Regions from separate parts of the Dactylosporangium sp. NPDC051087 genome, predicted to be linked through region 2. Evidence: riboswitches for the same ligand, from Rfam matches in the RefSeq annotation. Region 2 holds a riboswitch; each other region holds the start of a gene.

Region 1 (3,264 bases), on a different contig from region 2:
GACCAGGGTGGCGTGCGCGCGGCGCTTCGCCTGGGTGCCCTCGCCCGGGTCGTTGACCAGGAACGGGTAGATCAGCGGCAGGTTGCCCAGGGCCGCGTCGGCGCCGCAGGACGCGGACATGCCGACGGTCTTGCCGGGCAGCCATTCGAGGTTGCCGTGCTTGCCGACGTGCACGACGGCGTGGGCGCCGAACTCGTCGGCGAGCCACCGGTAGGCGGCCAGGTAGTGGTGGCTCGGCGGCAGGTCGGGGTCGTGGTAGATCGCTACGGGGTTCTCCCCGAAGCCGCGCGGCGGCTGCACCATGACCACGACGTTGCCCTCGCGCAGCGCGGCGAGGACGATCTCGCCGGCGGGGTCGCGGGACGTGTCGACGAACAGCTCACCGGGCGCCGGGCCCCAGTGCCGCTCCATCTCCTCGCGCAGGTCGTCCGGCAGGGTCCGGAACCAGGTCCGGTACCGCTCGGCGGAGATGCGGACGGGGTTGCCGCGCAGCTGCTCCTCGGTGAGCCAGTCGACGTCCTGCCCACCGGCGGCGATGAGCGTGTGCATCAGCGCGTCGCCGTCCTTCGGGAACCCGTCCGCGCCCACATACCCCTGGGCGTGCATGGCGTCGAGGAGCCGCACCACGCTCGCGGGCGTGTCGAGGCCGACGGCGTTGCCGATGCGGGCGTGCTTCGTCGGATACGCGCTGAGCATCAGCACGATCCTGCGGTCGGCGGGGGCGAGGTGGCGCAGCCGGGCGTGCCCGACCGCGATCCCGGCGACCCGCCCGGCCCGCTCCCGGTCGGCGACGTAGACGGTGAGCCCGTCGGCGTCGATCTCCTTGAACGAGAACGGCACCGTGATGATCCGGCCGTCGAACTCGGGGATCGCGACCTGCGTGGCCGTGTCCAGCGGCGACAGCCCGTCGTCGTTGGCGTCCCAGGTGTCGCGGGAGCTGGTCAGGCACAGGCCCTGCAGGATCGGCACGTCGAGCGCGGCGAGGGCGCCGACGTCCCACGCCTCCTCCTCGCCGCCGGCCTGCGCGTCCGCGGGGCGGGTGCCGCCCGCGGCGAGGACGGTGACGACCAGCGCGTCGGCCTGCCGCAGCGTGTCGAGCAGCTCCGCCGGGGCGGACCGCAGCGAGGAGGCGAACACGGGCAGCGGCCGCCCGCCGGCGTCCTGCACCGCCTCGCACAGCGTCTCCACGAACGCGGTGTTGCCGGCGAGGTGGTGCGCCCGGTAGTAGATGATCCCGACCGTCGGCCCCTCGGCCGTGCTCTCCCTCGGCAGGAGACCCCAGGTGGGCGTGGTCGCCGGCGGGGCGAAGCCGTGACCGGTGAGCAGGACGGTGTCGGACAGGAAGTGGTGCAGCTCGGCCAGGTTGGCCGGGCCGCCCTCGGTGAAGTAGGCGTGCGCCTCGGCCGCGACGCCGGCGGGCACGGTGGAGTGCCGCATCAGCTCCGCGTCGGGCAGCGCCTCGCCGCCGAGCAGGACCACCGGCGCCGGCAGCCGCAGCAGCGTGTCGAAGCCCTCCTGCCAGTCCCGGTAGCCGCCCAGGAACCGCACGACGACCAGGTCCGCGCCCTCGGCGAGGGCGGGCAGGTCCTCCACCGCGGTGCGGGACGGGTTGGCCAGCCGGAAGTCCGCGCCGCTCGCACGGGCGCTGAGCAGGTCGGTGTCGGACGTCGACAACAGCAGGATCACGCCGGGGTCCTCCCTCGGGGTCCGCGCCCCAAGTCGGTCGGGAAAGGTCCGGCGGCGGAGAGTCTCCTGGCTCCCGGATCGGCGCTCGTCCCCGCGCCTTCCCAGGCTCGCGCCCAGTGGCCTCCGTCGGAAACTCGCTCCCCGGTCACAGTGGCGGGACCGCGCCGGACTCTCACCGGCTTCCTCCACACGTCGCCGTTACAGCACCGCCAACTCTGCCGGTCGGCGCAGACTTGAGTCAAGCGAAGCGCTGCGCAGTAGTATCCGGCGCGTGCAGGCTGCCAGCGGACGCGACGCCCCGGACCGGTGCCCCGGCGCCGTGCAGGTCCACCCGGCGGCCGACGGTGGCCTCGCCCGCGTCCGGCTGCCCGGCGGGCGGCTGCCCGTCGAGGGCCTGGCCGTGCTCCGGGCCGCCGCCGCCGACCTCGGCGACCCCGCGCTGGAGCTCACCTCCCGGGGGAACGTGCAGGTCAGGGCGCTGCGGCCGGGCGCGGAGCTGGAGCTCGCCGCGCGGCTGTCGCAGGCGGGGCTCCTGCCGTCGGACACCCACGAGCGGGTGCGCAACATCATCGCCAGCCCGCTCAGCGGCCGCGACGGCGCCGGGCTCGTGGACGTGCGGCCGGTGGTGGCCGCGTTCGACGCCGGCCTGTGCGCCGACCCGTCCCTCGCCGCGCTGCCGGGCCGCTTCCTGGCGACGCTCGACGACGGCCGCGGCGACGTGTCCCCGCTCGGCGGCGACGTCGGCCTCCACGGCGACCGCCTCCTGCTCGCCGGCACCCCCACCACGGCCGCGGCCCGGACCCGCGGTGGCCCGGCCGGCCAGGCCGCGGCCCGGACCTGGGACGATCCCGCCGGGCTGCTGCTCGCGGCGGCCCGGGCGTTCCTGGCGGAGCGCGCCGCGCAGGGCGGCACCGCGTGGCGCCTGGCGGAGCTGACCGACGGCCCGGCCCGGGTCGCGGCCCGGCTGGACGCCACCGTCGAGCCGGGCGCCGGTCGCCACGACGGCGGCGCCGGGCCGGTCGTCGGCCGGACACCGCAGGCCGGTGGACAGGTCGCGCTGACGGTGGTCGTACCACTCGGGCTGCTGACGCAGGAGCAGTCGGCGGCACTCGTCGCGGCCTCGCCGGGAGAGATCATCGTCACGCCGTGGCGGACCGTCGTGGTGCCCGACGTGCCGGTCGATGAAGCTGGAGCGGTCGAGACCCTGCTGACGGCGGCCGGGCTGGTCACCGACCCCGCCTCGCCATGGGTCGGGGTCACCGCGTGCGCCGGCCGCCCGGGCTGCGCCAAGGCCCTCGCCGACGTGCGGGCCGACGCCCGGGCCGCCGTCGCGGGTGGCCTCGACCACGCGCTGCCGGTGCACTGGATCGGCTGCGAACGGCGCTGCGGCGCACCGAAGGGAAGGCACGTGGAGATGCTCGCGACCGCCGACGGCTACCAGGTCGTGTCGTGACCGGCCCGGAGCGCAGCGGAGTGGCTGGTCACCATGGGTGCAGTCTCGGGGCGCGGCGGCGCCGGAGCGCAGCGGAGGTGACGTCGTGACCGCTTACGACTACGTGAAGGACGGTGCGGAGATCT
Region 2 (3,264 bases):
TGAGCTGCGTGTAGGTCCGGTCGGCGGGGTAGCTGACGCCCAGCCCGGCGGGGCCGCCGGAGACGGTGATCTTCAGGTCGTCGACGCCGCCGCGGCGGGCCTGGAACACCAGCTGGCTCCACACCGGGGTCTTCTTCGGCACGGTCACCGTGCTGGTCTTCTGGACGACGCCGTCGCCGCTGACCAGGACGATCGGCAGGGTCGCGGTGGAGCTGCCGGTGCGGGCGGTGCCGACGCAGGTCGTCGCGCCGGCGGTCTTCTCGGTGTACGTGTAGTTCAGCGTGATCGGCGTGAGCGAGACCAGCGTGTTCGAGGTGACGGTGATGTTGAACGCCGCGTAGTCGACGCTGCCGGCCGAGAGCGAGTCGCCCTTCGACAGCGACGAGTAGGTCTTCGTGTTCGTGGGGTAGTTGACGGAGACGCCGGGCCCCGAGGCGGTGACCTTGACGTTGCAGATGTCGGCCGCCGCGCCCCACAGGGTGCTCACCCAGCCCGTCTGACCCAGCACCATCGGCGCGAGCAGCGGGATGGTCAGCCCGAGGCCGGGGGTCGCGGCGCTGGCCGGCGCGGCGGCGGGCAGGATGGCGGCCGCACCGGCGGCGCAGGCGAGAGCGATGGAGGCTGAACGGCGCATCGGAGAGGTCCTTCTCTGTCGGGACTTGGTGACGTCTGCCTGATCGGCGGCTCGGGGAGCGTGTTGAGCTAGCCGGTGAGCGCTATCCAGGTGTCGTACTGGTGCACCGCGATTCCCTCGAACGCGGCGTAGCGCTGCGCCGCACGGTCGACGTCGCTGAGCGTGGCCCGCATGGCGCTGTCGGTGCCGCCGTGGAAGGTGCAGTAGGCGCAGTCGCCGAGCGCCTGCGTCTCCGCGCCGAGCCGGGCCGGTTTCGCCGCCTCCCCGGCGCGGCGCAGCAGGTCGTCGGCGACGCCGAGCATGGAGTTGCCGCCGGTGGCGGTGTTGCGGTAGCTCATCACCGTGACGCCGTCGACCCGGGCGAGCACGGCGTCGGCCAGGTTCTCCCCGCCGACCTGCACGGTGGGCAGCCAGAACGGCACGTCCAGCTCGAGGGGCGGCCCGACCTGCGCCAGCTCGTCGAGCAGCCGCAGCAGCTGCGGCACGAGCACCGCCTGCTCCTGCTGCCACGTGGGCAGCAGGTAGGGCTCGACGTCGACGTGCAGCCCCCGGAACAGTCCGGTCGCGGCGGCGGCGCGGGCCCACGCGAGCGCGGTCGCGTGGTCCGTCGTCCAGTCCGGCTCGCCGCCGAGCGCGTCGAGCGTGATCCCGGCGTCGTCGCACAGCGCGCGGAGCCGGGTCAGCTCCGTGACGTCGGCGCGCGGGTCGTAGTACGCGAAGATCGTCGACACCGAGTGGGCGTTCGCCCAGGCCACGACGGTCTCCGGCGGCGCCCGGTCCCACAGCCACATGGCCCTGGTGCCGGGCGGGGCGACGCTGGTCTCCGGTGCGAGCGGCGGCAGCGTCCGGTGTACCGACGCCACCAGCAGACCAAGGGCCAGGACGACACCCAGGACGGGCCCCAGGACGGTGTCCGCGACGCCGCGCACGCGTGCCAGGACGCGGCGCGGGTCCGCCGGCGCCCGGTGCGCTGAGCCCGCCCACACGTCATCTGTTCGGCCGGTCGTGCCCGGCCCGAAGGATTTGGGTCACGTTGACGTCACTGGGAGCCGTGGGACACGATGAACCCCGAGCGGCCACAGGGAGGAACCCAGTGCGAGTCTGGGACGGTCCCGCCACTGTGACCGGGGAGCCTCCGTCCAGCACACGGGCCACGGCGGCGACCCGGGAAGTCAGACACTCCAGCCGCTCGTGCTTGTTGACCCAGCGGGCGCGGACCCGCTCGATAAGGATGTGCCCGTGACGTCGCCGTATCCGTTCTCGGCCGTGGTCGGCCTGCCAGACCTGCGCCTCGCCCTGCTGCTCACGGCCGTGTCCCCGGCGATCGGCGGGGTCCTCGTCCGGGGCGAGAAGGGCACCGCCAAGTCGACCGTCGTGCGGGGGCTGGCCACGCTGCTTCCCGAGGTCGACGTCGTCGCCGGCTGCCGCTTCGCCTGCGACCCCGCCGCCCCCGACCGGTCCTGCCCGGACGGCCCGCACTCCCTGGACGCGCCCGCCGCCCGGCGCCGGTCCGCGCTGGTCGAGCTGCCCGTCGGCGCCACCGAGGACCGGGTCGTCGGCACCCTCGACCTGCAGCGCGCCCTCGGCGACGGGGTCAAGGCCTATGAGCCGGGCCTGCTCGCCGCCGCGCACCGCGGTGTCCTCTACGTCGACGAGGTCAACCTCCTGCCCGACCACCTCGTCGACCTGCTCCTCGACGCGGCCGCGATGGGCCGCGCCCACGTCGAGCGCGACGGCGTCTCCGTCAAGCACGCCGCCCGCTTCCTCCTCGTCGGCACCATGAACCCGGAGGAGGGCGAGCCACGCCCGCAGCTCGTCGACCGGTTCGGCCTGGTCGTCGGCGTCGCCGCGCCCGCCACGGCGGCGCCCAGGGCCGAGGTCGTGCGGCGGCGGCTGGCGTACGAACTGGACCCCGACACCTTCGCGGCGCGCTACACGGAGGAGGACGCGGCCCTCGCCGCCCGGATCGCCGAGGCGCGGCGGGCGCTGCCGGCGGTGACGCTGCCCGACCGGCAGCTGGACCGGATCGCGCGGATCTGCCTGGCGTACCGGGTGGACGGCCTGCGCGCCGACATCGTCGTGGCCCGCACCGCGGTGGCCCTGGCCGCCTGGCACGGCCGGACGGTCGTGACGAAGGACGACCTGCGCGACGCGGCGAGGCTCGCCCTCCCGCACCGCCGCCGCCGCGACCCGCTCGACCCGCCGGGCGCCGACCAGGAACGCCTCGAGGAGATCCTCGACCAGGAGCTCAACGGCCCCGACGACGATCCCGACGAGGATCCCGACGCCGGTGGCCCGCCCCCGCGGGATCCACCCCCTGGGCCGGACGACCCGTCGCCCGATATTTCCGACACTCCGGATCTGTCCGCCGGAGAAGGCGACGGCCGGCCTCCGTCCCAACCCTCCGGGGGCGCCGACCGGCCTCCGTCCCGCCCCTCTTCAGGCACCTCCACCTCGCCCGACATTTCGGATACGTCTGGATCGGACGACACCGCCGCGCCGGAACAGGGCGACACCGGGTCGTCCGGGCAGCCGGCCACGCAGCCCGCAGGGGAGCTGGCGTTCGCGCAGGCGCCGTACAAGACCCGGCTGCTGAAGATCGGCGGCCGCGCCAACCGGCAGCAGGGCGC
Region 3 (3,264 bases), on a different contig from region 2:
GGGTGTCGACGAGCTCCGCGTTGATCCTGGCCGTCCACGGCCCCAGATACTCCGGGTCGGGGATGCCGCCGAGCGGCTCGTCCTTGCCGAACTCGCTCGGGTCCCGGCCGTCGATCTCCGCGGCGAACTCCTCGACCTCGAGTATCCAGCCCTTGCAGTCGACGAACGGCCAGTCGTTGCCGGCGGGGCCGACGTCGAGATCCAGCGCGGCGAGCTCCGGCGCGGTGGCGGCGAAGTAGTCCATCATGACGCCCACACCGCTGACACTAGCGTGATCGCGGGTCCCTGGCAGCGCTCGTCCATCGATGCCGGACCTCACCGGCGCACGCAGGGCAGGCATCGGCTGCTATACATTCCCGCGTGAACCGACGGCATGTGGGGCTTCTCGTCCGGATCGTCCTGGCAGTGGTGTTCCTGCTGGCCGGATGGCAGATGGTCGAGCACGGCAGCAGCACGGCGGCGCAGCGGCAGCAGGAGTCCGCGCAGCGCATCGCGGACTACTCGCCGACCTGCGACGGCAAGACGATGCGGCGCGGCGACACATGCCTGGTCTTCGGCGGCAGCGGCGACGAGGGCGGCTCCTACCAGCACATGATCGACCGGTTCGCGGCGCGGAACTCGCCGGAGAGGATCGCCGACGCGGACCGGTCGTGGCGGCTCACCGGCAACCTGGCCCTGCTCGTCGGCACGCTGTCGCTGCTGTTCTTCGTCCTGAGCCTGGTCGAGGTGGTCCGGTTCGGCGCCGGCGAGCCGCAGCAGGTGATCACGCCGTACCAGACGCGCCTGTTCTTCCTGGTCGTCGGCGGCGTGGTGGCCACCGTCGCGTGGCTGCGCAACGTCACCGGCGACGGCGGCACGGGCTCCCGGATCCTCGGCGGCGCGGGCACTCTGTTCGCCCTGATCGCGGCCGCCGCGCTGGTGTCGTCGTTCCGGGCCCGGACCGGGCGGAAACGCTGGGCGAAGCGGCGCGGCCACACGTACGAGCGGATCAACCCGACGCTGATAGAGCGTCTCGGCTGGCCCGGCGCGCAGCCGTTCGCGGGCGGGGTCGTCACCGGCTCGCACCGCGGCCGGGCGTTCATGGTCTTCGACTACGCGCAGAAGGACGACCGGCACACCGGGCTGCTGGTCGGCCTGCCGGAGGAGGTACCGAACCTGTCGGTGGAGGCCAAGGGCAAGGAGGGCGCCAGGCTGCTCGGCGGCACCGCGCAGCACTGGGTGGACCTGGCGCCGCAGGTGGTCGCGGCCGCCGACCGGCACTACCCGTGGGCGTTCACCGCGAGCGGCGGCACCATCTGGGCGAAGTACGACGGGCTGCTCAGCCCCGGCGGCAAGGACCTCGACCGGCGGCTCGACGGCCTGCACAAGGTCGGCACCGACCTCGCCGCCCTGCCGCCCGCGAGAAGTTGATCACCTTCGCCTTTCGCCGGACCCCCGCTGATCAGCACCGGAGGGGTCCGTCGGGGGTCGCTTCGATTGACACACCGGTACGCCGTCCGTACCGTCCGAAACGAAACGTGACAGTGAACGGAAGCCGGTGCAAGCCCGGCACGGTCGCGCCGCTGTAACCACGCACCCGTGGGAGTCAGACCCGGCCACTGTCACGACAACGCTCGATGGGACGCGAAATCCCGCAGGAGGCTGCACAGATGGCATCGATCTCGGCTCTTCCCACCCCGGCCGCCGCACCGGCCCCGATCCCGCTGCGGCAGATCCTGCCGTGGGCGACGTTCGGCGTCGTGCTCGCCGTCGTCCTGCTCTACTTCGTCGGCGCCGAGCAGGGCATCACCTCGGTCATCGCCGGTGAGACCGTGCACGAGTTCGTCCACGACGGGCGGCACCTGCTCGGCTTCCCCTGCCACTGAGACGGGGAGCCGACATGCTCAACGCCCGCACCCTTCTGGTTCGCGGGATGATCGCCGGTGCCGTCGCCGGGGTCGCCGCGTTCCTGTTCGCCTATCTGTTCGGCGAGGGCCCGATCAACGACGCGATCGCGTTCGAGGAGGCCCAGGCGGCGCAGCTGCCCGCCGGTGAGCACGAGCACGAGCTCGTCAGCCGCGGTGTGCAGAGCACCGTCGGTCTCGCCACCGCCTCCGTCGTCTACGGGGTGGCACTCGGCGGTCTGTTCGCCATCGCCGTCGCGATCACCCTCGGCCGGATCGGGCGGATCAGCGCCCGGGCCACCGCCGGGCTGGTCGCCCTCGCCGGGTTCGTCGGGGTGGCGCTCGTGCCGTTCCTGAAGTACCCGGCCAACCCGCCGGCCACCGGCAACCCGGACACGCTGCAGCAGCGCACCGGGCTGTTCTTCCTGATGATCGTCATCGGGGTCGCGACCGTGATCGGCGTCGCCGTCGTGACCCGGTCGCTGCAGGCCCGCTACGGCACCTGGAACGCGGCGACGGCCGCGGTCATCGGTGGCGTGGTCGTCGTCGGTGTCGCGATCGCGCTGCTGCCGGCGGTCAACGAGGTGCCGGACGGGTTCGCCCCGATCCTGCTGTGGAAGTTCCGCCTCGCCTCGCTGGGCACCCAGGCGGTCAACTGGGCCACCCTCGGCCTGCTGTTCGGGTATCTCACCGAGCGCAGCCAGCGCGCGGCGAACGCGGTCGCCGCGCAGCCGGTCGCCGTCTGATCCACCGGTTCTCCACTGACGGCGGGGCCATCGGCTCCGCCGTCACGTGCGGGTGCGGGGTTTCTCTCCCTGCGGCCCGAACAGGTGCAGGATCTCCACCGCCTGCTCCCCCGCCGGACCGAACCAGTGCGACACGCTCGTCTCGGACTCCGCCACCTCGTGGCGTTCCCTGCTGCTCGGCGTCGGGGTCGGCTTCGCCAACGCGCCGATCACGAACACGGCGGTGGCCGGGCTGCCCGGGCCGGGGTCGCGGGCGGCATCACGTCGACCGCCCGGCAGCTCGGCGCGGCCCTCGGGATGGCCGTCGCCGGTGGTCTCGTCGCGGGGCCGCCCCCGTGCGCCACGCCGCGGCGTCGCGGCCCGGCTGGGTCCTCGTCGCCGCGTGCGGCCTGCTGCTGCTCGCCGTCGCCCGGGTGTCACCGGCCTCCCGGGCGCTGCCGGCGGGTTGACCGAGGCGCTCAGTGCACCCGGGCGGGGTCGACGTCGCGCTGGGTGGCGCAGGCGGTGCACTGGACGGTGTGCTTGACCTGCAGCGGGATCAGCGGGATGAAGAACAACGAGAGTTTGAGAGTCCGCTTGTACAGCGGGTGCGCCACCGTGTTGCCGCAGTGCGGGCAGCGCAGGGTCAGCGTGCG

Evidence for each region. A riboswitch is a leader RNA that binds a small molecule or an ion and turns the genes downstream of it on or off. The one in region 2 is predicted to bind cobalamin.
Region 1: linked by a shared signal. The riboswitch ahead of cobN (cobaltochelatase subunit CobN) and the one ahead of ACZ6TV_RS41640 (VWA domain-containing protein) in region 2 are both predicted to bind cobalamin.
Region 3: linked by a shared signal. The riboswitch ahead of ACZ6TV_RS16800 (CbtB domain-containing protein) and the one ahead of ACZ6TV_RS41640 (VWA domain-containing protein) in region 2 are both predicted to bind cobalamin.

The regions. Positions count from the first base shown of each region.
Region 1 is NZ_JBVJIJ010000020.1:261,533-264,796, reverse strand. Features, by position in the region: gene cobN (cobaltochelatase subunit CobN) at 1-1,686, opposite strand, end outside; cobalamin riboswitch at 1,726-1,921, opposite strand; gene ACZ6TV_RS34920 (precorrin-3B synthase) at 1,958-3,139, shown strand; gene ACZ6TV_RS34915 (precorrin-8X methylmutase) at 3,225-3,264, shown strand, end outside.
Region 2 is NZ_JBVJIJ010000028.1:18,994-22,257, reverse strand. Features, by position in the region: gene ACZ6TV_RS41650 (hypothetical protein) at 1-634, opposite strand, end outside; gene ACZ6TV_RS41645 (hypothetical protein) at 703-1,563, opposite strand; cobalamin riboswitch at 1,691-1,838, shown strand; gene ACZ6TV_RS41640 (VWA domain-containing protein) at 1,874-3,264, shown strand, end outside.
Region 3 is NZ_JBVJIJ010000008.1:72,953-76,216, reverse strand. Features, by position in the region: gene ACZ6TV_RS16810 (hypothetical protein) at 1-256, opposite strand, end outside; gene ACZ6TV_RS16805 (hypothetical protein) at 361-1,410, shown strand; cobalamin riboswitch at 1,469-1,614, shown strand; gene ACZ6TV_RS16800 (CbtB domain-containing protein) at 1,650-1,865, shown strand; gene ACZ6TV_RS16795 (CbtA family protein) at 1,880-2,629, shown strand; gene ACZ6TV_RS16790 (hypothetical protein) at 2,672-2,842, opposite strand; gene ACZ6TV_RS16785 (zinc-ribbon domain-containing protein) at 3,088-3,264, opposite strand, start outside.